3 regions of the Paenibacillus sp. SAF-068 genome follow, and region 1 is predicted to be linked to each of the others. Evidence: riboswitches for the same ligand, from Rfam matches in the RefSeq annotation. Region 1 holds a riboswitch; each other region holds the start of a gene.
The links. Region 1 has a riboswitch for thiamine pyrophosphate ahead of ACTHPG_RS23560 (ABC transporter substrate-binding protein). Riboswitches for the same ligand answer to the same signal wherever they lie in the genome.
Positions count from the first base shown of each region.

Region 2: it holds a riboswitch for thiamine pyrophosphate, as region 1 does, so the genes downstream of both, ACTHPG_RS12015 (thiamine phosphate synthase) here and ACTHPG_RS23560 (ABC transporter substrate-binding protein) in region 1, are expected to answer to the same signal.
Region 3: it holds a riboswitch for thiamine pyrophosphate, as region 1 does, so the genes downstream of both, thiC (phosphomethylpyrimidine synthase ThiC) here and ACTHPG_RS23560 (ABC transporter substrate-binding protein) in region 1, are expected to answer to the same signal.

Region 1 is NZ_JBQCJX010000005.1:177,814-186,060, reverse strand. It holds gene ACTHPG_RS23590 (TetR family transcriptional regulator) at 1-302, shown strand, start outside; gene nfsA (oxygen-insensitive NADPH nitroreductase) at 295-1,038, shown strand; gene ACTHPG_RS23580 (TatD family hydrolase) at 1,150-1,956, opposite strand; gene ACTHPG_RS23575 (ABC transporter ATP-binding protein) at 2,062-2,967, opposite strand; gene ACTHPG_RS23570 (ABC transporter permease) at 3,006-3,764, opposite strand; gene ACTHPG_RS23565 (thiamine-binding protein) at 3,764-4,054, opposite strand; gene ACTHPG_RS23560 (ABC transporter substrate-binding protein) at 4,273-5,313, opposite strand; TPP riboswitch at 5,533-5,645, opposite strand; gene ACTHPG_RS23555 (phospholipase D-like domain-containing protein) at 5,890-7,290, shown strand; gene ACTHPG_RS23550 (hypothetical protein) at 7,442-7,933, shown strand; gene ACTHPG_RS23545 (WYL domain-containing protein) at 8,155-8,247, opposite strand, start outside.
Region 2 is NZ_JBQCJX010000001.1:2,788,088-2,796,334, forward strand. It holds gene ACTHPG_RS11985 (C40 family peptidase) at 1-235, shown strand, start outside; gene ACTHPG_RS11990 (winged helix-turn-helix domain-containing protein) at 342-1,046, opposite strand; gene ACTHPG_RS11995 (ThiF family adenylyltransferase) at 1,166-2,215, opposite strand; gene ACTHPG_RS12000 (thiazole synthase) at 2,212-2,979, opposite strand; gene thiS (sulfur carrier protein ThiS) at 2,982-3,185, opposite strand; gene thiO (glycine oxidase ThiO) at 3,182-4,417, opposite strand; gene ACTHPG_RS12015 (thiamine phosphate synthase) at 4,432-5,097, opposite strand; TPP riboswitch at 5,329-5,438, opposite strand; gene ACTHPG_RS12020 (ABC-F family ATP-binding cassette domain-containing protein) at 5,514-7,064, opposite strand; gene ACTHPG_RS12025 (hypothetical protein) at 7,202-8,185, opposite strand; gene ACTHPG_RS12030 (hypothetical protein) at 8,172-8,247, opposite strand, start outside.
Region 3 is NZ_JBQCJX010000009.1:51,166-59,412, forward strand. It holds gene ACTHPG_RS26730 (alpha/beta hydrolase) at 1-495, opposite strand, end outside; gene ACTHPG_RS26735 (IclR family transcriptional regulator) at 855-1,598, shown strand; TPP riboswitch at 1,747-1,860, shown strand; gene thiC (phosphomethylpyrimidine synthase ThiC) at 2,279-4,063, shown strand; gene ACTHPG_RS26745 (hypothetical protein) at 4,612-5,301, opposite strand; gene ACTHPG_RS26750 (hypothetical protein) at 5,481-5,648, opposite strand; gene ACTHPG_RS26755 (zinc ribbon domain-containing protein) at 6,145-6,987, opposite strand; gene ACTHPG_RS26760 (helix-turn-helix transcriptional regulator) at 7,069-8,019, opposite strand.

The DNA.
Region 1 (8,247 bases):
TGAGCGATATTGTACAGCTGGAGATTACACTGCGTACACATCGTACAGCTACCGTATTTCGTTTTCTGGACCCTGTCTGGACCCGAGTGAGGGACCTGCTGCAAGAAGGAAAAGACCAGGGGCTGTTCCAGATCGAGTCCGTATCTTATGCGATGCTTCAGGTGATGGGTGTGGCTTTGGCGCACAAACGGGCCAAGAATTCACGATTTGGCTTTGATTATCAGGATATGAATACAGACGAACTCGCTGAGCAGACGATTGAGTTCGTACTTCGAGGATTGGGAGTGAACAGCCATGAATGAAACCATTGATTTGATGATGAAACACCGCTCTGTACGCAAATTCAAGCCAGACCCGGTGAGTGATGAGCAGCTTGCAGCGATTGTATCTGCAGGGCAGATGGCTTCCTCTTCAAGTAGTGTGCAGGCTTATACTGTGATTGCTGTGACTGACATAGAGCAGAAAGCCAAGCTTGCTGAACTGGCAGGCAATCAGGCCTACGTTAATGAATGTCCCGTGTTTCTCGTATGGTGTGCTGATCTGTATCGACTGAGTGATGCTGCGAAACGTCATCTTCCTGAGAAGGAATCGTATGCGGATTCGACCGAGAATTTCATGGTAGCCACCATTGATGCTGCACTGGCTTCCCAAAATGCTGCTCTTGCAGCAGAGTCGCTTGGTTTCGGAATCGTATATATCGGCGGGCTTCGTACCCGGATTGAAGAAGTCGCTGAGCTGTTGGGATTGCCGGAGGGCGTATATCCAGTGTACGGCATGTGTATTGGTGTTGCAGATCAGGAAACGGGAATTCGGCCGCGTCTGCCACTGGATGCAGTTCTGCATCATAATCGCTATAATGCCGAGCAGAGCCTCAAAGGTGTTGAGCAGTATGATGAGACAACGACAGCGTATATGAAAGAACGGACTAACGGTGAGCGAACGACTCCATGGTCCGAGCTGATGGCGAAGCGCCTGACTGAGCCGACACGGTTGCAGGTGAGACCATTCCTGGAAGGCAAAGGATTCTTGAAGCGTTAAGTTGAACGGAAGGTAAATGGTTAGTTCCACGTATATATATGTAGATAGAAGTCAGTCGGTGGCGAAGCCGACTGGCTTCTTTGTGCTGTGCTTGCTACTACCTGATTGTAATTAAGTTAAGCCGTAGAAACGCTTCGTGTTCTGATAGAAGAGGCGGGTGGCCCGCTCGGTTCCCATGCCGGTGATCTCACTCCATGCCTGAATGACTTGTCTGGTCATGGCAGGGTGTGTCATTCTTCCCTTAAACGGTCCTTCGAAGGGCCAAGGTCCGTCGGTCTCGGCCATAACCTGTTCAACTGGATATTGCCGGGCGAGTTCACGAATCTCTTCTTCATACTGTATATCCGGTGTGAAGGAGATAAAATAACCGTTGTCCGCCATGCGCCTTACGGTTTCGCGGGAACCCTTGAACCAGTGGAAATGAGCACGTCGGAAATGGTATTGCTCGAGCAGATCACAGACGATATCCGCATCCTCATATACGGCATGAAGGACAAGCGGTTTGTTGTACTTTTTCGCGAGTTGGATGAAACGTTCAAGCAGCTCGATATATCCGCTCTGATCGAAGTGCTGCCCTGCCTGCTCCGCTTCCAGACGGTTGTAATAGGGAAGACCGACTTCTCCTATAGCTGTAGCTTGTCCCATATGCTTCTCGATCCATTGGAAGAACAGGTCCATCTCTGCACGGGAAGGCAGTTCCTGTTCCGGATGGAAACCGAAGGCCGGATAGACGGTGCGTGGATGTTGCTTTGCGAGCTCCAGATTGGCCTGGGCAGAAGCGAGATTCATGGACACGGCTATCAGTGCTTCAACTTGCTGAGACGGGAAAGACAGAAGCATCTCACGTTGTTCGTCAGGGGTATACTGATCCAAGTGAATATGAGCATCAATCAATGGTGCAAAAGCTTGAGCATGCACGAGGGAATTCCTCCTTGTGTTCCTATATATTTTAACTATGTTACGCAGAATTTCTTGTGGCGGATCACCCATTAAAGGAAAATAATAACTTTAAAACCCGCGCTATCAAGATAGGCGGGCTTTCTGCTGTTCTTCTCTCATCCACTGTGAAATCTGCCGTTTACGCTCCAAAAAGGCGGATTCTTCCGTAATTTCTTCTCGTCTGGGGCGATCAAAAGGAACATGTACCTCATGCAACACCGTTGCAGGCCGGTTGGATAACACATAGACTCGATCCGCAAGCAGCAATGCTTCTTCGATATTATGGGTGATGAACAGCACCGAGCGGCGATTCTGTTCCCAGATATCGAGCAGCCAGCGCTGCATGTCGCTGCGTGTCAGTGCATCCAGCGCGCTGAAAGGTTCGTCCAGCAGCATGAGTTCCTGCGGACTGAGCAGGGCACGCAAAAAGGCAGCACGCTGCTGCATTCCACCCGACAGCATATGAGGATATGCCTGCTCGAACCCGGCGAGGCCCACGCTGCTTAACCACTTTCGAGCCTCTGCAAGTGCTTCGGCCCGAGGGGGAGCACTTGCAGCTACTTCACCAGCAAGCAGTACATTGTCTTCAATGGTACGCCAAGGGAAAAGGGCAGGCTGTTGTGGCATATAACTGATCTTGCCACGTTGGCCGGTTACATCATGACCGTCCATAAGTACTCGCCCTTTCTGTGGCTTCAGCAGACCGCCGATGATATGGAACAGGGTGCTTTTGCCACAGCCGGACGGCCCAACGATAGCGACAAATTCGCCTTGCTCTACAGTGAGGGACAGGCCGTTCAGAACAGGTAACCTGCTCCGCCGTTCACGGAATGATGCATGCACATCCACGACGTCCAGTGCGGGTGGAACCGGAGCAGGAGTCGTGGCAGGTCGATCAGGGGTAGCCGAGTGAAGCTCTTCACCGTGCTTTGGCTCCATTGCACGTGCTCCTCGTCCAGGCTGGACTTGTTCGTCCGGTTGCCGATTCATATGTTCATCACTTCCTAATATACAGATTACATGCTTTGTTATCGCTTCTGTGGACGCCAGCGCACGAGCAACTTCTCCAGCAGCGCGATGAGCAGGAAGAGCAGCAAGCTGAGCGCGACAATAATCATGATGGCGACAAATAGCCGATCTGTGCGATAAGCTGACTTTTGCAGCATCATATAATAACCAATACCCTTGTCTGCACCAATCCATTCGGCAATGATGGCACCCATCACGCTATAGGTAGCGGCGATTTTGACACCGGAGAACACGGATGGCAGAGCATGAGGAAGCTCCAGCTTCCAGAAGATATGATGACGTTTCGCACCAGCCATGCGCATATAGTTCATCATCGCCGCATCGGTACGGGTCAAGCCGTCCATCGCAGCTACCGCAACGGGGAAGAAGCAGACCAGTATGATGGTAATCAGCTTGGGCAACAGCCCGAATCCGAACCAGATTAACAGGAGCGGCGCGAGCGCGATGGTCGGAATATTTTGACTAAGAATAAGTAATGGATACAGGGCCGACTTGAGAAAAGGGACCAGATGCAGCACCATTGCGATCAGTAATCCAACCGCTGTGCCGGCTGCGAATCCGATCAGGGTTAACTGAATGGTTGCGGAAGCGTGCATGCCAAGCCGTTCGGCCTGGGTTGCCGCTTCGCGGGCGATGTCGGACGGTGCAGGCAGCATCCATTTCTCGATATGGAACAGGGAGACAGCTCCTTGCCATAGGGCTATAAAGAGAATAACCGCCACAAAGGGCGGCCATACACTTTTGAAATAGGCAGGCATTAGCGATACTTCTCCGTCAGGGTATCCATGCTGAAGCCAGTAGGGCTATGGGCGATTTTGATCTGGGAGATGATGCTTGGGCTGCCAGCCTCCACAAGTACCTCGTGCATCTTGCGCACAACCTCCAGCAGTTCCTCCAATTCCCCCTCCATCGTGGTGTCGAGCGCGTTCACCTGATATTTTAGGCCGGATTGCTGAATAACTTCAATGGCGCGATCTACGTAAGGATAAGAGTTCTCGCCATTTGGCGTTTTCGGAATAACCTGAATGCTAAGTAGTGTGCTTGCCATGAGAGATCACGGCTCCTTTCATGATAAATTGCATGAATTGAACAAGGTTTACACTTATCACTCCGATTGCAGTACCCTCTTCCGATCACTGTTATCCCCGGATTTCTTTAATGAAATTTAAAATGGAGGAAATCCGGGGATAAAGGTGAGCGCTTCGCTTCTTCAGATGGGTTCTGCACTCTTCGTTCTTGTGTAAAAAAGTTAAACTTAAGCAAATTTTATTGGGGTAAAAACTCGTTTGTGTATGCCTTGCTCACGTCGACCTGTTCATCCAACAGTTTTTTGCTAAACATCCAGTCGGTGTAGTTCTGCCATACTTCCTGTTTCTGTTCTCCCCAGCGCGGGGCATCATCCGTGTATTTTGGACTCAGCCATTTCTGGCTTGCCAGTACCAATTCCTTGTCCAGATCCGGTACAGCCTTGATCAGAATGTTCGCTGCTTCTTCTGGATGATCAATTGCGTATTGATACCCTTCGGAAGTGGCTTTCAGGAATGCTTTCACCAGTTCAGGGTCGTTCTCAATCGTCTGCTCGTTCGTCACGAGGACAGGCGTGTAGTAATCCAATGCATCTGAATAATCCTTCACATACAACATGTCGATCGGTTCCCCGCGCAGTTCGGCTTCAATACCCGTCCAGGCGTAGAAAATCCATGCAAAATCAATGTCCCGTTTCACTGCGGTGAAAAAGTCGGCGTCACCCATGTTAATGTTTTTCACTTTGGATACATCGGCGCCTTCGCCCTCCATAATGGATTGCATCACGGCTTCCTCCACTGGGGAACCCCAGCCGCCATAGGTTTTGCCTTCAAAATCTTTCGGTGACTTGATATTCCGATCCGCCGGAGCAGCGAACCCGGATGTATTATGCTGAATAACTGCTGCAATGGAGACAAGTGGAACACCCTGTGTGCGGGCTTGAGTTACACTCTCCTGATAACTTACGCCAAAAGGCACTTCATTCGATGCAACCATCGTATCTGCGCCACCGGCACCTGGTTGTACAATCTCCACGTTCAAGCCTTCGGCCTTGTAAAAACCTTGATCTACGGCCGCATACAGGCCGGTATGATTCGTATTCGGTGTCCAGTCGAGCACCACTTTAATATCCTTCAGGGCGGCAGTGTCGCCTTCGTTGCTGCTTTCTGTATTCGTGTTGCTGTTCTGTTCAGCAGGAGCTGCTTCTTTGCCGCCGCATGCGGCTACCGTCACCAGTAGTACGCATAAGAGCAACAATCCCATTGTTTTACGCCATTTCATCTGTGATTCTCTCCTTCGGTATGTCCGGCCGAGTGGCACGGGGTACTCCTTGGCTTCATATCCAAGCTTCTTGCATAAATCGCAGATTTATACCAGCTATGATCCGGATAACGTCACTTTTTTAGCTCTCTGGCTATATAAAAGAACATTAAAAAAGCGCCCCGTAATCCGGGACGCGTGCAGGCGTTAGAGAGGTGGCGTTCAGCCATAGGGCTGTGCCATTACGATATACTCCGATTCCTACGCTGGCATGATCCAGATCAGGTCTAAGGGTTAGTATCTTGGTGGGATACACTCTCAGCCGGCCAATTCCGACTCCCCTGGGAAACTATGAAGTTACGGGCATTACTAGGTGTAATTATAGGCCAGAGGCCCAGTCGTGTCCAGTCAGGAACTGGATGGGAACGGATTTCGGGTTATCGTCTACTTGCTTCTAAGCCGCTTCGGTGATTAGTTTTTGATCGTTTGGCCTTGAGCCGAGCAGCTTGATTCATTTAAACAACATAATTTAGGTACAAAAGGAGATAGTACTGCTATACCAATAAATACTTTTACATAAAAATGGGGGAGTACTGAATGATCCTTAAAACCATAATCGCAATGATTCTGTGTTATAGTGCCTACGTTTTTTTCACAGCCTACCTTTTATTTTTGGTTCCGTCTCCATCTGCTATTGAAAATACGGATATGCAAAAATCGTTAACAGAAGGAAGTACAACAGATCGCGTAATGCTCCTGGAGGACGGCTTTCAATCGGGTCAGGTGAGAATCCAGACCATTCGAGAGGCAAAAACAAGCATCGACCTGGCCTATTACTCCATTCAAAAGGGAAAAACATCTCAGCTTTTTTTTGCTGCTTTATTCGATGCGGCTGATCGGGGGGTTCAAGTTCGAATCATTTTAGACGGGATTTTTCACAGCATGCGCGGAGAATTGCGTGATATTCCAGATGCCATTGCAGCTCATCCCAATGTGGAATTAAGATATTATGAACCACTCCACCTATTTATGCCATGGACATGGCATAATCGTCTGCATGACAAGATCCTTCTTGTCGACAACGCATATGGCATCATTGGCGGCCAAAATATTGGTGATAAATATATGGCATTGCAACCCCCAAAAGACTATGTTTTTGATCGCGATGTCCTTGTTTACAATCCAAACGATAATACGAACAGCACGGTTGTTGAGATGAAACAATATCTAGATCAGTTATGGAACCATCCATTCACCAAACCAGAAAAACATGCAAAACGTCAGCATCATGCAAAAGGGTTAAAAGAGCTGGTTCAACTGGCTGAGTTATATAAAGAAGCACAGGCTCAGAGCGATCCTTTTGTGAAAGTATTGCCAAAGGAATGGGTTCGAGGAGCGCTTCATTCCGACCACGTTGCTTTCATTCACAATCCAATCAAAAGGCTATATAAAGACCCGATCATGTGGAGAGCGTTTGTTCATTTCGCCAATGAAGCTAAGTCGAAAGTGTACCTTCAGACGCCATATGCCATTCCTACCAAGAAAATGAAGAAAGCCGTACATCTGTCGATGAATCCAGAAGCAGAATGGATCATGCTAACCAATTCAATCCAGCAGACCCCTAACCCTTTGGCTTTCGCGGGCTACTTAAGCTCTAAAAAACGGTTGCTTAATACCAGTTTGGCCATTTATGAATACCAAGGCCCTTATTCCATCCATGGCAAATCCTTTGTCATGGATGATTACCTCAGCATGGTTGGTTCGTATAATCTTGATCCCAGATCCGCCTTTCTAAATACCGAATCCGCTGTGGTCATTTCTGGTTCTGCATTCGCCAACCAACTAACAGAGGCTATGGATATCAAACGTGCACATAGTACGCGTGTGAATAAAGGCGACTATCCAGCAGAATCCACGAATCAGAAAGGCTCTGTTTTCAAACGAATGGCAATCACAGCTTTATCCAAACTGTCTTTTCTCTGGAAATTTATGTTGTAGGAAAGATAAAAACAATATTGCTTATGGAATTAATACCGCACATGACCTGCTAATAGGAATAGCAACTTTCAGAAATTCTATTTTGTTCACGGAATGTTCACTTATGTGGTGGGGTTCGGCATCTCTATAATTACGAAGATAAACAGAGAGGATGATAGAATTGCCGACAAACAAGAAGGAACAAATTATATTTGGATTAATGATGTGTACAGGGATGGTCGTGGTCATGATGTTCTTCAATCTATGGCACAGTCGGTTACTCGGCGAGATGTCTCTGCTTGAGATACTCCTTCAATTTATAGTGTGTTTTGTCATCGCTTTTCTAGTGGAGTCTATCATTGTAGGACCTGTGGCGAGAAAGATCGCATTCGCCTTACCTTTTGACAAGTCCAACAAGATGCTGGGTGTGCTTGCCATGTCATTTTTTATGGTGATTGGCATGGTTCTGATCATGTCCATGTATGGAATGATCTCGGCATATCTTGCGGATCAATTAAATGGGGCATCCGTACTCCGTACGTACCTTCATACAATCGCTCGTAACTTCAGCCTGGCTCTTCCGTATCAGTTAATCATTCTGGGGCCGCTCGTACGATATGTATTCGGTAAATTCATCAAGAGCAACGGGCCTGTCGTGTCTTAAGTTGAATAGGGAATGTTGGGTTTCTAAGGTGTTCAGCAATCTCTTCAATTGAGAAAGTATTTCCTGGGTAATCAATTTTTGCACTAATGGTTCGAACAGTCCTGATGTGAATCAACCGTTAACAGTTAGTAAGTATCTAGCAGTTGATGGTCCAATGTTCACAGTAACGTTTTTTTATATTCAGTAGGGTAAGGGCTATTATCCTACTCTGAAGAAAATCGCTAGTTCTGATACAGGTTAAGCAATTGCTGGAGCTTCTGCTGAATAAGGCTCCTTAACTCAGCAGGTTGGCAAACGTTAGCTTCGGCACCGAG
Region 2 (8,247 bases), on a different contig from region 1:
TTCCGTAAAACAATCCAAAGAAGGTAAAGCTGTGTCTAAAGCTAATCTGCGTGTCGGAGACCTGGTGTTCTTCTCCAGTGGTAGCCGTTCTACCGGTTCCAATGTCACTCACGTAGGCGTGTACGCTGGAAATGGTAAGATTCTGCATACGTACGGATCTCCAGGCGTTACCCTCTCGGATCTGGACTCTGGTACTTGGAAGAGAACTTATGTTAAAGCTCGTCGTGTACTTTAGAAATATATATCACTAAGATGAAAGGCCGGAGAAACTGTTCCGGTCTTTTTAATTACCCTTTTTTCGCCACATGCTAAACTGGAGTTTCATGGAATTGGATGATTATTTAATTTTTATCATGAAGCATGTAGCCGATCCCACGCACAGTATGAATCAGTTTCACACTTCTTCCCTTATCCACCTTAACCCTCAGATGTTTGATATACACGTCCACAACATTGGTATCCATGGCATACTCATATCCCCATACTTCCCGCAAAATATCACTCCGTGTACATGCTTCATTCACATGCAAGGCCAGAAATTCCAGCAATTCATACTCTTTTGGCGTTAATGTTAAGTACTCACCCGCACGATTCACCCGCCTTGAACGCAAATTCACTTTAAGATCATGAACTACAATTACTTCTTCACCCTCTTGTGTTGCATTCGTAAAAACACGCAATAAATTTCGTATTCTGGCGAGCAGCACTGTCAAGTGGAAGGGCTCCTCCATCACGTCATTAGCTCCGTAATCCAGCCATTCCACGATGAACTGAGGAGATGCATTTGAAGTGATAACCAGTAGAGGGATAACTTGACCTTTATCTATCCATCTTTTCAACTCTACTATCTGGTCCGGATCACGATGCGTACTCCCCTCTTCCCGGTCTACCAGGATGATCAGGTTAATATGCAGCAACGAAGGCTCGACGGATTGTTTTAGTTCAGACCAATCTACTCGTTGTACCTCATATCCTTCAGCACATAAAACGTCGTGAATAATACTGATCTGCTCTCCTGCTCCAATCAGCAAAATGACTGTTTTCACTGTTTCTCACCCGGCCTGTCTCTATCCCCGTTGCTCATAGCAATGGTTGGTACAGTTAGCATGCCGTAAAATGAAAAAGTCCATTCCCTCGAGGGAACAGACTTGGCTTCTTTCTTGCTTTAGCCAAAGTAGCGATGAACGAGCGTACGCGCTTCAGCTGTATCTTTTGTTCCGTGTACGAGGACACGTCCATCCTGGAAAACGACCATTCTATGGACTCCCGTTGTAAACGAAACCAGAAACGGATTGGATTCCACCTTTCCTTCCTGAAGTCTGTTCAAGCGATCAGCGGTATGTTGGAGATTCAGATTCATGCGCCGAGCAGGTCGGATCTGCACGGTATCCCTTCCACACAACACATCGGTTTTCTCCAGATTGGACGCAGAAAGATATGGATACGTTGCGGAAGTGCCGCAGGAAGGACAGTCTTGCTTTTTCGCACCATCCACATTGATGGATATGTATTCATTCCTCCACACGTCAAATGACAATAACTTGCGTCTCAATGCATTGGCATTGCCACTAAGTAACTTCATCGCTTCTGCAGTCTGATTAGCTGTTACCATCTGTACCGCTTGTGGTATGATACCAGACGTATCACAGGTATCTCCGCCCAGCGGGACTTCACCCAGCAAACAATTTAAACATGGCGTATCTCCTGGCATAAACGTATAGGTGATGCCGTAACTACCCACGCATCCACCATAAATCCAGGGAATACGGTGCTTCTGTGCCATATCATTAATAAGTAGTCGGGTATCAAAATTATCTGTTGCATCCATGATCAAGTCTGTACGCTGAACGAGTTCTTCCAATTCATCTACTCTGACATCCAATACCTTTCCTTCCACATGAACCGTGGAATTAATGGCAGATAGACGTTTTTCCGCCGCCATTGCCTTCGGTATACGTTCAATGGCATCCTGCTCTACATATAATTGCTGTCGTTGCAGGTTACTCCACTCCACATAATCACGATCCACAATCGTTAAGTGTCCTACCCCTGAACGTACTAACGTCTCTGCGATCCCTGTTCCGAGTGCGCCAGCGCCTACAATTAAAACTCTGCTGCCCTTTAATCTGGCCTGGCCTTCCTTGCCAAGTGGCGCGTAGCGTTCCTGTCTGGAATAACGATCGGCCTGTTCTGAGGATGTTAAATGATCTGTCATGTATGAACCATTCCTTCCACCGGACTACTGGCTGCTGCATAACGCTTCACGGGAATCATGCCTGCCTCATAAGCCATTCTACCTGCCTCTACCCCCAATCGCATCGCTTTAGCCATGCTCACTGGATCTCCTGATCCGGATACAGCTGTATTCAATAATACACCATCTGCACCAAGTTCCATTGCATACGCAACATCCTTTGGGGATCTCAATCCTGCATCCACAATCACAGGCACAACGGCCTGCTCAATGATGATCTCAAGATTATAGGGATTAATAATACCTCTGCCAGCTCCAATCGGGGAGGCACCAGGCATTACAGCATGTACGCCAAGCAATTGCAACCTTTTGGCAAGAATGACATCATCCGAAATATAAGGCAACACAGTAAAACCCTTTTCAAGCAAAATTTCGCAAGCCTTGTACGTTTCAATCGGATCTGGAAGCAATGTTATTCCATCTCCGATGACTTCCACTTTTATCATATCACAAAGTCCTGAAGCTCGCGCAAGCTCGGCAATCCTCACCGCCTCTGCCGCAGTGGAGGCTCCAGCCGTATTTGGAAGAAGTGTGTATTGGTCCAGATCCAATGTATCCAGGAAATGCTTCTGGTTACGTTCCTCCAGATTCAGACGACGAACAGCAAAGGTTAAAACTTCCGTTTCAGATGCTTTCACAGCCTGACTTTGCACTTCCAGATCCGAAAATTTGCCAGTTCCGAGTAACAATCTGGACTCAAATGTATACTTTCCAATGTTCAACATCATCAACCGCCTCCTACAAAATGTACAATCTCGATTCGATCGCCTTCTCTTAACGCCGTTGTCTCATGATACTCACGCGTTAAGATATGCCTGTTTAACTCTACAACTATAGTCTTAACTTGCAGGTCAAATGATCGGAGCAATTTATCCACTCGATTCAAGCTGTCTTCAATCTCCATCCGTTGACCGTTAACGATGATATTCACTGCACCACTCCCTCTCTGTTCAATCGCTCAGGGCTCAGCGCCTCAATTCCGAGTTCTTCTGAGCTTTTGCCAGCGATTAACTCCGCGATAAGCCTGCCTGTTATCGCACTAAGCAAGATACCGTTGCGATAATGCCCACAGGCGGCGAACAACCCGGGTATACTCTTGCATGTACCAATATAGGGCAAACCATCTGGAGTTGCCGGTCTAACACCTGCCCACGCTCGCATGAATCGCGCTTCTTTCATCCCGGGTACCCAGTGGGTTGCCGCTGTTAGCAACTTCTGAACACTCTGTACAGAAACGTTCAGGTCCGTTCTGCCTGGCAGACTAGTTGCTCCGAGCCAAACTTCGCCATTGGCTTTGGGAACAATATAGATATCCTCTGCATACACCGTTCTGTCAGGTCTGTACGCTGCATGTTCATCCGAGAACTGAACGGCGGCTATTTCACCTTTTACCGACCACACAGGCAAGCTCAGATTCACCTGTCTCATCAATGCTTCACTCTGTAATCCAGCCGCTATAATGACATGATTGCATTTCATCTCGCCGATTGATGTAGTGATCCCCTGCACGCCGTGTTCGTTTGCTTGCACACGTATATCCTGTATCTCCTCCATAATCCGCGCTCCCATTGATTGAGCGGATTCGGCGTAGGCCTTCGTTAAATGGATTGGAAGAATCTCACTCTCGTAAGGTCTGTAGTAGGCTCCATACGTATCTCTGTTAAGCCATGATGCCTCCTGTTGCACGACGGACCGATCCCACCACACCTCATCAGCAGACACACCAGAATTCCGATTGTTCTTATAGCGGCTTAATTCGCTGTAAGATCGAAAAGGAGTGAGAAATCCATGGCGTTGCAGTCCAACCTCTACCTCGCTGAGGGTAGCCATAAGCACTTGTTGCTCCATAAGTAACTGCCTACTTTGCCTGGCAAGCTTAGCCATCAAGGGATGAACAAAATCCTCACTATCTGCCGCCAGCATTCCAGCCGCTGCACAAGAAGTGCCTCCTGCAATCGCCGAACGCTCCAGCAACAGTACGTCCTGTCCACGGGAAGCAAGCTCGTATGCAATGGCACACCCAACAACGCCTCCGCCTACAATAATTGTTTCTGCACGAATCTTATCCGGTCTATCAGCAACACTTTTGCTTCTTAATTCCGGTTCAGGTTTCAGTCGATGACTGAATTGATTCCTATTCTGACACGTTACGATATCTTTCACCCTCTCATCTCCTTTCAGCGCTTCAGACTTCCTGTGGCATTGATAGCCTGCCTTAGTGATGCCGCAGCCCGATCCGGTAAATCGCTCGACCATACATTCGAGATCACAGCGACTCCCTGTGCACCTGTAGCGCGGATCGCATGAATATTTCCCGGCTCTATGCCCCCGATAGCCATGACTGGAATGGAGACACTTCTGCATACTTCATCAAGAGCATATATCCCTCTTGGTTCCAGATCAGGCTTACTGTTGGTTAAGTAGACATGCCCGAAGAAAAGATAATCGGCTCCTCGTTCTTCAGCGATTTTTGCCTCCTCGATGGAATGAACAGATACACCCATTCGAATTCGCCGCACATTGCTTATGACATTATTGTAGGAGTTGTACTTGCGCAAAGCCTCTTGCCCCCAATGTACACCTCCATAGATGGCATTTTGTGACGGCAATTCTGAACCATTGATAACGATGCGACAAGATGGAACGCCAACGCTACACAGACTTTCAGCCCAACCGATCTTGTCTTGCCATGGGAGTTGTTTCTCTCGTATGTGAATATAATCTACCCATGGCCAAACGTCCTTTGCAGCATTTACAAAAGATGCTTGATCCCCTGCACCCGTAGATACAACATGCAATTCAAAAGAGTCGTGAACATGTTCATGAGAAAATGCCGTTATCATCCCTCTCCTTCCAGGTGTGAGTTCTAATAAAACACAAAAAAAGCCACTCCCGTAGGGGAGTGGCTGCGTATTAATGATAGGATCAGATGACTGACTGATGCATACAGTTCAATTCGTGTAAAAAAGCTACAGAACTTATAGCCATACTGTTAAACACGGAACTGCATGTTTCAATTCGCTAAGCAGACGGTTGAAATCCTCTCGAGTTGCCGTTTGCTCACGTCATTCACTGAAACGCGCTTGCCACTTCCCTACGCTGGTATGATCCAGATCAGGTGCAAAGGGTCCGGAATCGCTTTCTTCCATCTCAGCCGCATCGTGCGGCCCCCCTAGTGTTCATATGAAGTTGTAGCCTATGTTACCATAGACGGATTTTTTTGTCACCGTCATTTCTGCTAAACATGGTCTTGTATCGTCTAGTTTTTCTCAGACCACTCTTCAACATTCCATGTTTTCGTGACCCAACCCTCGTAAAAATCAGGTTCGTGAGAAACCAGCAGTACCGTTCCCTTGAATTCTTTCAAGGCCCGTTGCAGCTCGGCTTTGGCTGTAACATCCAGATGGTTGGTTGGCTCATCAAATAGAATCCAGTTGCTCTCACGCATCAAGAGCTTGCATAAACGAACCTTGGCTTGCTCTCCACCACTCAGCATGTTGAGCGGACGGGTAATGTGTTCATTTTTCAACCCGCAGCGCGCGAGATGACCCCGAACCTCATTCTGAGTCAAATGTGAAAACTCATTCCACACATCCTCAATCGGCGTAATGTTGCCAGCGCGAACTTCCTGTTCAAAATAGGCCGTTTCGAGATAATCTCCCAAAAAGGTCTTTCCACTCAGTGGAGAAATCTTCCCCAGGATGGTCTTCAGCAGTGTCGATTTACCTACACCATTACAGCCTACGATGGCAATTTTCTCACCACGTTCAATCGTCATCGTCATTTTGGGCAGCAAAGGATACGTATATCCAATTTCAAAATCAATACCCTCAAAGACCGTTTTACTGCTCGCGCGAGCATCCTTGAATTTGAACGTTGGTTTAGCCGCTTCATCTGGACGATCAATACGTTCAATCTTGTCCAGCTGTTTCTCCCGGCTCTTCGCTCGACCTGAAGTTGAAGCACGCGCCTTGTTCCGCTGAATGAAATCTTCCTGCTTCTTGATGTACTCTTGCTGCTTCTCGTACGCATCAATATGCTGGGCTTTGTTCATATCAGCCATCTCCAGGAACTTGTTATAGTTCGCTGCATATCTGGTTAATTTGGCAAATTCCAAATGATAAATAACATTCACCACTTCATTCATGAATTCCGTGTCATGGGAGATCAAGAGGAACGCATGCGGGTAGTCCTTCAGGTAACGTGACAGCCACTCAATGTGCTCTACATCCAAATAGTTGGTCGGCTCATCCAGTAGCAGAGCTGTAGGTTTCTCAAGCAGAAGCTTGGCAAGCAACACCTTGGTACGTTGTCCACCACTTAGAGCTGCAACATCTCGATCAAGACCAATTGCAGACAAACCAAGACCATTGGCCATCTCTTCGACTTTGACGTCAATCAGATAAAAGTCGCCCTGCTCCAGTTGTTCCTGAATATCGCCCATCTCTTCAAGCAACTGCTCCAGCTTATCTGGATCTGCATCTGCCATCTGGTCTGTAATATTCATCATTTCTTTTTCCAATTCGAGCAACGGAAGGAAAGCATCCTTAAGCACATCACGAATCGTTTTGCCTGGTGTAAGCTTCGTGTGCTGATCCAGGTATCCATAACGGACCTTAGGTGTCCATTCCACTTTTCCACTGTCTTTAAGCAATTTACCGGTAAGGATGTTCATTAATGTGGATTTACCAACACCATTGGCACCAACAAGTCCTACGCGCTCTCCGGCGAGTAAACGAAACGATACATTTTTAAATAACGTACGATCTCCAAAATTGTGACTCACGTTCTCTACTGACAATAAACTCATAAGATGAGGTTGCTCCTATCTATTAGACATTACTTTTATTATGGTTCCGAAACCCTATTCTAGCACAGGTCTCGTCTTTTCTGAAAGTAATGTAAAGAGTTCAGGAACCTCTTCCATGATATGTCATGCAGGCTACTCTAACGATTAGAGCAGTTATATTCGAAATAACCTTGTGAAGCCGCTTGTCTTGCATCTGTGAACACCTCTTCGGCGCGGTAACCATTACCACATGTGGGGCGAGAGTAGTACTTGATACCCGTTAAAGGATCTACCCCACCAACGATTGCTGCTTTCTTTACAAGTCTGCCTCCACCGATTGCGTAGTTGTTGATCTTCTGGTCACCCACACCTATCCCCTGGATAAAGGCCATAATCCCTGTATCGTTTATGGAATTGTACCAATCTTCTTGCGCAATCAGAGGCATCGTGAATGTATAGGAAATACCATTCTTTCTGGCAAACTCATTATGACGGTTAATCACATCAGCCAGATCATCCTGCACACTAGTCACTATTCGGCTTCGTCTAATTTGCTCAAATACGTCGGCATTTTGAAGTAAAGGAATCTGAGAACTAGCAGCGAGTTCTTTTTGGAACCCCTCAATCCATTTTCCTGCGTTTGCGTCGTAAGCATATACGTAGTCATCCAGTGTAAAGTTAATACTGCTACCATTTGAATCTGAATATGTATAAGGTCTCTTGGGGCTCCACACTTGCCTGAAAGAATCATCACGGTTACCCGTCAACTCTGTTTCTGTGGACAGCATATAATAACCATCGTAATCCAGAATAACCACGGCAGGAATATAATTAAACATGTTTCTAATAGCTGCGGGATCATCCTGAATCCCCATATTCAAAGCCATTGTCTGAGTAAATGTCAACAAGGCAAGCTCCTTGTCTGCTTTAACAAATTTGGTTGAATCATAACCTGCTTCATCAAGTTGTTTCTCATTCTGATGCATGACTGCGCCTGCATCCATGACTGCGGTTTGAAGTGCAGATCTGTAACGATGCGCAAGAGAATTAGCCTCTTCAGCATCTTGGGTATGAAGTGAGATAATCCAGAAGAGCGGAAAGAAGATCAGCACAAATACAATGGATAGCTCAGTAATCTTCATTAAGAACCATTCCTCCGTATGTGACAAATACCGCTGAAGCCTGAGCCGTACCACTGAGCCAT
Region 3 (8,247 bases), on a different contig from region 1:
CAATTGCTGAGACTCCGCTTTGCCACCTGTGGCTACAGCTTTGTTCACCTGTGAGGCGAAGCCATAATCGAACATGACCACGTTGAACCCAAGTTGATGGGCATAGTGTGCCAGGTCATACATAGGCACCCATGTTTCTTCACGATTGGCACCATAGCCGTGACTGAAAATAATGGTTTTGCTTGCGGCATTGTCAGCAGGTATATACCATCCCTGCATCGTCCGGCTGCCATCTGCTGCCGGGAACGTGATGTCTTCGTATTTCATATTCTTGGCCTGCATCGGATTGGAGAAAACAGGCGCTACCGTTGGATTGGATAATACCCATGCGATATAACCGTGCAGAGCAATAAAACAAAACAGTAGAAAAAATACAACGGAGAGCAGCAACGCTACGATAATATGTTTGAACCGAATCAGCCTCGGTGACAACGAAGAGGGCAGATCGGACACTTTTGTTTGCAGCGGGGCTTCGCTCTGGGATGTTGGATACATGAATGCCCCTCCTTTGAAGTTCAGTTGAAGATAACAACGACATGAAAAGAGAATTGCGTTTATTTCAGAGCCTGCTTCAGAGCGATATCTTAAGATAATATATCTTTATCGTATGTTCCAATATAGTCAAAGTCAATTGATTGAGGGCATTTGTTACGCAATTGTTATATAGTTCTTAAGATATATGGGTAACATTACCTTAGTGTGTAAATTACAGGGGATTAAGTCTTATAAAAAGGAAAAATTTATACTTAGGTTTATTTCAATTTTGGCTCTTTTTGGTTTACAGATGAGACCGTTTCTCATATAATTTATGTAACCAAGTTTCATGTGATGAAACATGAGGAGGGCATTATGCCATGGAAGATCGTAAGTTAACCGTCCGGGCTGTAGAACGGGCGCTGGATATATTATTATGTTTTACCACACGCAGTGATCTGGGACTCACCGAAATTGCCAGCCAAATCGGCTTGCACAAAAGTACAGTACACCGTTTGATGGCTACGCTGGAGGATCGAGGGTTCGTGATCCGCGATGCAGCAACAGAGAAGTACCGACTGGGCATCCGAATCTGGGAGCTGTCGGCTCATATGTCCCGAAGTGATGATCCGGCGATTCTGCTGCTGCCTGCGATGGAGCGACTGAGAGATCGATTGGGGGAGACTGTGAGTCTGTACCTGCGTGATGGCAGTGAACGGATACGGATTCAGGCTGTGCAAAGTGATCAGGCGATACGCCGAGTCGCTCCTGTCGGTGTTAGACTCCCGCTATCTGTGGGCGCTTCCAGCAAAGTCTTGATGGCGTTTGCCACGGACGAGGATCGCGAAGAACTGATGAACGGGCCGGAATGGCCGGTGTTTATTGATCCTGCGGTGTATTTGGCACAGATGGGAGATATCCGGGATAACGGATATGCGACGAGTTATGAGGAACGTGAGCCGGGAGCTGCCGCGGTATCTGTACCGATTATGGACCGTCGAGGCAATATTGCAGCTGCTCTCTCGGTCTCAGGGCCTGTCAGCCGACTATCGCAGGAGACTTTGCACGAATACGCACCTGTGCTAAAGGAAGCTGCTACGCAGATGGGGCTCATGTTATCTTGATGTTGACGTAAGGTCTGTCACCAATGAAGTTGGTGATCTGGAATATAAAGGTTGTTTTTATGTTCCGGTTGCGCTACTCTGTAATGGACGGCCCAGCGGGGTCAGCTTCATTGAATATGAACGGCGGCTTATGTATGCCGCAACTTGTTAACGTTACTGGGGGAGTCCGAATTGTCCGGACTGAGACGGGATCGCATGAGATTCCGGACCCTTTGCACCTGATCTGGATCATACCAGCGTAGGGAAGTAATCGGCGATATGACCACAAACCACCACATGTGACTCTTGAAGGTCTCCGATAAGGAGCTGCAACCAGGAGCATTATTGGTGATGGACATAAAAGTCGGTTCCTTCGGGGACCGGCTTTTTTTATTACAGTGAACGGGCGATAGAATACATACTCCATGGACTGCTTATTCAATAACCTGCGCAAGTGGGCTTGGAAAAGAGACTTTTTGGCTTAGATCCATGATATGTGCTAACTTCATGTCTGTTGTGAACTGTACATGAATAATGTCTCCGCTGGTCTGCTGTAGGATCGCTCTTTCTTCTCTGCGCTCTGCATGATTTGGGATAGGGATGTAAGCGAGCCAATGATGCTACCAACCAAACCAAGCGAACGAACACTGAGGAGGAGATGAGCGAACATGAGTACAGGAAATCAAACGGGACAGCAAGCGATGAAACAGAAACATAAAGGTCAACCGGTGGAAAAGGAAACGGGAGTGGCTGGACGGGTTCAGCCCTTTCCGGGCAGCCGCAAAGTCTACATTCAGGGCTCACGACCGGACATTGCTGTTCCCGAGCGTGAGATAGCCCTTCATGACACGAATACTCCCCAAGGGGTGGAGCATAACGAACCGCTGCGTGTCTACGATACGAGCGGCCCCATGACTGATCCCGAATTCCAGATGGATATTCGGAAGGGATTACCTGCGCTCCGAAATCACTGGATTATGGAACGCGGTGACGTTGAGGCGTATGAGGGCAGAGCCGTTCAACCCGAGGATAACGGATTAAAGCCTGGAGGGCGGAGAGCCGGGGCAGAGGAATACCCTGGATTTCGGGGACAACCGCTGCGTGCTCAGGCTGGGCGCTGTGTCACGCAGATGCATTATGCACGGCAGGGCATGATTACACCGGAGATGGAGTATGCCGCTATCCGTGAAGGGGTGGAACCGGAGTTCGTACGGCAGGAGCTGGCGAGCGGGCGGGCCATCCTGCCCTCCAACATCAATCACCCGGAGAGTGAGCCGATGTTGATTGGTCGTCATTTTCACGTGAAGATCAATGCCAATATCGGTAATTCCGCTGTATCTTCCTCCATCGAGGAGGAGGTCGAGAAGATGACATGGGCGGTACGATGGGGATCGGATACGGTGATGGATCTGTCCACAGGCAAAAACATTCATACGACACGAGAATGGATTATCCGCAATTCACCTGTGCCGATTGGCACGGTGCCGCTGTATCAGGCGCTGGAGAAGGTGAATGGCGAAGCGGAAGCGCTGACCTGGGAGTTGTACCGTGATACGCTCATAGAGCAGGCAGAGCAGGGCGTAGACTACTTTACGATTCATGCAGGCGTGCTGCTGCGGTATATCCCCATGACCGCCAAACGGATGACAGGCATTGTGTCCCGCGGCGGCTCCATTATGGCAGCATGGTGTCTGGCGCATCATCAGGAGAATTTTTTGTACACCCATTTTGAAGAAATCTGCGAGATTATGAAAAGGTATGATGTGGCGTTCTCACTGGGAGATGGACTACGTCCAGGCAGCATCTACGATGCCAATGACGAAGCGCAGATGGCGGAATTGGCTACGCTTGGGGAATTAACGCAGATCGCGTGGAAGCATGATGTGCAGGTCATGATCGAAGGCCCGGGTCATGTGCCGATGCACAAGATCAAGGAGAATGTGGATTTGCAGATGGAAATATGCCAGGAGGCACCGTTTTACACTCTCGGGCCACTGACAACCGACATTGCACCGGGATACGACCATATTACGTCCGCGATTGGGGCGGCCATGATTGGCTGGTTCGGTACGTCCATGCTCTGTTACGTCACGCCGAAGGAGCATCTGGGGCTTCCCAACAAGGATGATGTACGCGAAGGGGTTATTGCCTACAAGATCGCGGCCCATGCCGCCGATCTGGCGAAAGGCCATCCACGCGCCCAGCGCCGGGATGATGCGTTGTCCAAGGCGCGCTTCGAGTTCCGCTGGCGGGATCAGTTTAACCTGTCACTCGACCCGGAACGGGCATTGTCCTACCACGATGAGACGCTGCCGGCAGAAGGGGCCAAAGAAGCTCATTTCTGCTCCATGTGCGGACCAAAGTTCTGCAGCATGCGTATTACGCAGGATATCCGTGCTTTTGCGGCGGATAAAGGATTGTCCGAGAATGAGGCTGTAGCAGCGGGTATGCAGGAAAAGGCCGAGGAATATCGGACACGGTCCTAAGGGAGCCAAGTGATGAAGGTTTTGTGTCTTTAAATTATAAATACGGATTAATGTTTGGATGCGGCCAAACCTTCTTCACCGTAACTTTTGGATTCAATCTAACTTACGCCAAATCCGAAATAGGATGCCTGCGATGACAAACAGCACGCCATCAGATAGTTTAAGATTATTAGCATGTAGAAGTGCGGAAGAACCCATACCGACTAGGAACAAGATAAGAATATATAAAAATCGCATTAATTTATTCACCTCTCTTGTTGAATGAAATGTGTAAAAGAGAACGATTTAATATCGTTCTCTTTTGTGAATTTAACTTTATTCAACCTTATATTACATAAATATCTCTAACAAAGACTTTATTAGTAATTAAAATTTTTAAGTGTGCCTCTGGAATCATTATCAGCCGAGCCTGAGAAGCCAACCTCTAGAGCTCCAAAACTCAATCCTACACTGCCTGTATCTTTAACGTGGTAGTAATTGGATTATATCTGAGATAGACCATCACAGCAGTACATCGAAAATTTGTATCAGTTAATTGTTTGATGCTACTATTGTCGAGTCACTCCCAAATTCTTATCCAAATGCGCCGCAAGCAATGCCAGCGGACTATGGATCGCAATGCCCGTGTCTGCTGTAACCTGAGCAGCTGCGGGAGCCATGGACAGTTGGGCTGCCACTACCATTGTACCCGGATACTGCTCAGCAATCTGCTGTAGTCCTTCACGTACCGCTTCGACATATCCTTGCTGATCTCCACGCATAATCAACTCAAATGTCCCAGGGATGCATACCGCTTCCGTCTGAGATATCTTGGCAACGTGTAGTTGCTCATTCCCATCCTCTTGCTGTAATGCCTGATTCACCCGTGCCATCGTTCCTTCAATGGTTGCCGGGTTGGTGAAGGCTATGATGTAATCTCCCGTGACTCGCCGCATCTCCTGCAATAGCGGATCATCTATGCCAATCACTGGCACAGGGATCTGTGTGGCTTCCTGCTCCAATACTGTCGCAAACAGGGTACATGTGACCAGGATGGCATCGGCATGACACTCGGCGATCCATCGGAGGGTCTGGGCTACTTTCTCGTGGATGATGACATCGGTGAAGTCAGCGTCATGTTTAAGACGATCCAGACCTGGGTCGACGTAATGGACCAATTCAACCTCATAAGCAGCAAGCGTCTCTTCAATTAAAGCGATGTTGGAATAGTGAGCGTGAAAACAACCGATGGTGATCATATGCTAAATCCCCTTTTCCAGTTCGTATATGTCATGGATGATCTCTTAGATATTTAAACCATTATAGAAACATGCCTGAGAACTGTACAGTTGTTTGCTGCTCAACGCCAATAACCGCCCTCCCGCCAAGCTGCGGAAAGACGGTTCATAACCGAAATGGCAATCGTCAGGTATCCGTTTTATCTAAGGGAAGGAGAAGCGGTTTTTTTCGCCATTTTTTGCTGTAAAATTTCATGGAAGGATAGGCCTTGAGTGTTCTCATTTTCCTTTTTGGGTGCATTGGTCGCCGTGTTGCGCGGATATTGGTGGTGATACGGGATCATTTGCTGAATAGGCATGCGGATCATCTTGGTTCCTCCTTACGTGCATGATGGACATGCATCGGTTATTTATATGTATTTTCAACAGTAGTTTTGTTGGTCGAAATAAAATGAATTCAACCTGTACGCATATAGGTACTATGACTTGTTACATGAATAAGCGAGAATTGAATGGTAATTCCGACTCGGATGTAGTGATTTTACCCAGTATTCAGAAGATGTAAACGGTTTTAGGGAAAATCAGGAATATAGAACCTGATATGAAAGGCGGGGTATGGGAGCGTGGTATCGGTTGTTATGCGAATGGACCTAATTTTAGGAAAGTCAATGGTGCTCGCCTCTAAGGCATATGTCCAAGTGACTAGGTATGATATATGCTAACTAACTTGGTCCTATGGTCGGGGTATATTACTCATAAAATGTAAAAAAACTGCCAAGAGCTCTTGGCAGCTACGAAATTCTTCATTAAGTTCTCTCAATAAATTCCCTTTTTCAAGAGGGGCATCCGTTAGTATTAATTCTGTTACCTGCGTTCTTTTACCGCAATATACACATCCACCTGTGTATGCTCCGGGTCTAAACTCCGCTCATCGTAATACTCAAAATCTCCCGTAAATGTGCGGTCACTCTGATGGCTCCACGCCCACACCGCTTCCCACACTTCGCTGACCACTTCAACCATCGGTCCGGTTCTCGAAGTAAACACTGCATAAGTAGCAGGAGGTAGCTGCAGCTCATCGAATCCTTCAGGCAGCAGTTCACTCTCACCGACTTCATGTCCGATCAAAATGGTATATTCTCCGACAATGCCATCTTCGTAATCGGTGTAACAGCCGTAACGTGCAGCTTCAACAGAAGGAATATGTTCGGAGGCAAAATAACGACCCCACAACGCACCGATGCTGCCTTGGCCGCTCATCTCAATTGCGTTGGTCGTACGAGCGGACAGTCCGGCTAGGCGTTTGCCTGGAAGGGTGACATAGCGAATGGGTTCCCCGGCAAGCAGAGCGTCGTTAACCGCAGAAGAAACGTCAGATGACGGTGCTCCGGCATGCATAGGTGCATTAGCGACAGTGGCTGACCCGTCCTGAACGATCCCTACATTTCCTCCATTACGCCAGCGTTTCAAAAAGGGCAGCTGGTTACGCAGCATCGAACGAGCGGATTCCTCATCCATACCCTCGTCCTTCAGAATGCTGGTGCACATCTCCGTCATGCCTTCGAGTGAAATACCGGGCTGTTCGAACATGCCCTCTTTGTAACAATAGATACAGTACTCACGGGTTATACTTCCATCTGCTTCCGTTCCGAATTGGGCAGTTGTTGTGAGCGGCATACCGCAGCTTTGACATACCGTAACGTTCATCTTTCATTCCTCCTTGGGGATATATGCAACTTCAACCTGAACATATTTGAAGTATACGGGGAGGAACTGGACAGCTGTCTGTCAGGTTTGAGCGGAGATTTTATAATTTTGAACAATTTGTTCGGCTATACGGCACACGTTATTCCGAATATGCAAGGGTTCCAGTACCTCAACATCCGCCCCGAAGCCCAGGATGAAGCCGTACAGCCAGTTATCTTCTGGAAAAGCGACCTGGCTGATATAATACCCGCTCCCGTCAGGCAATACATTTTCAATACCGAACCATTCCTCCGCAAGATGACGGATACGTGCATGGAATCTCAGGGTAATCCCAATCTGGTTGTCTGGCCGGCTCCATTCCTGCTGCCATGGCCGGTCTTGAAGGTTGATGGATTTTCGTTCATAGTGCTCTGTAGTAAGAGAGACGTCTTTCATGCGAACCAGCTTGAACATTCGGAATTGATTTCGTTCATGGCAAAAAGCATACAGATACCATGCGTGCCTCTTCAGCACAAGCGTGTGTGGTTCAACCGTGCGATAGGTCCGTGCACCTTCGGCGCTGCAATAGGCGAAATTAATGCATTGAAGCTGATCGATTCCCTGATCGATGACTTTTAATTTCTGTTGCAGCGCTTCAGGGTGCGTCCACGTTGAATGATCCACGATGAATCGGTGGGTGCTGGCTTGAAAATCTTCATTTTTGGCTTCCGGGACGATACTGCTTAGCTTTTCCACCAACAGTTCACGTGCCGCATTTGTATGTGAGGTGGATATACTGCGCAGGGCGGTGACGATGGAAACAAGATCCCTGTCGGTTAACAGATTGCGATCCAGACGATACCCTTCCGCTAGACCGATGCCTCCGCTTGCTCCCTGATAGGTCACGACCGGAATTCCGGCTTGCCCCAATGTGTCGATATCCCGATAGATCGTCCGGATGGAAACTTCAAACATATCGGCCAGGTCTTTTGCCTGTAATCGCCCCCGGTTAATAAGCAGTACAACGATGGCTAACAAACGCTCCAGTTTCATAGCTACCTCTTCCTTTTTTTTATTTGTGTTTATATAAATGAGCTATTTCTTTTACACTTGAACGGAGAGGGCAGAAAAAACCTGAAAAAGCGAAGCTAAAAGCTTTCTGAAAGAAAGCTGCATCGGAAGCATATGCTTCGCCTTTATCACCGGATTTTCCCCTTTGGAAGAGGGAATCAAAAAATCTGGGGATAACAGCGATTGAAAGGTTATTCTGTCATCGGAGTG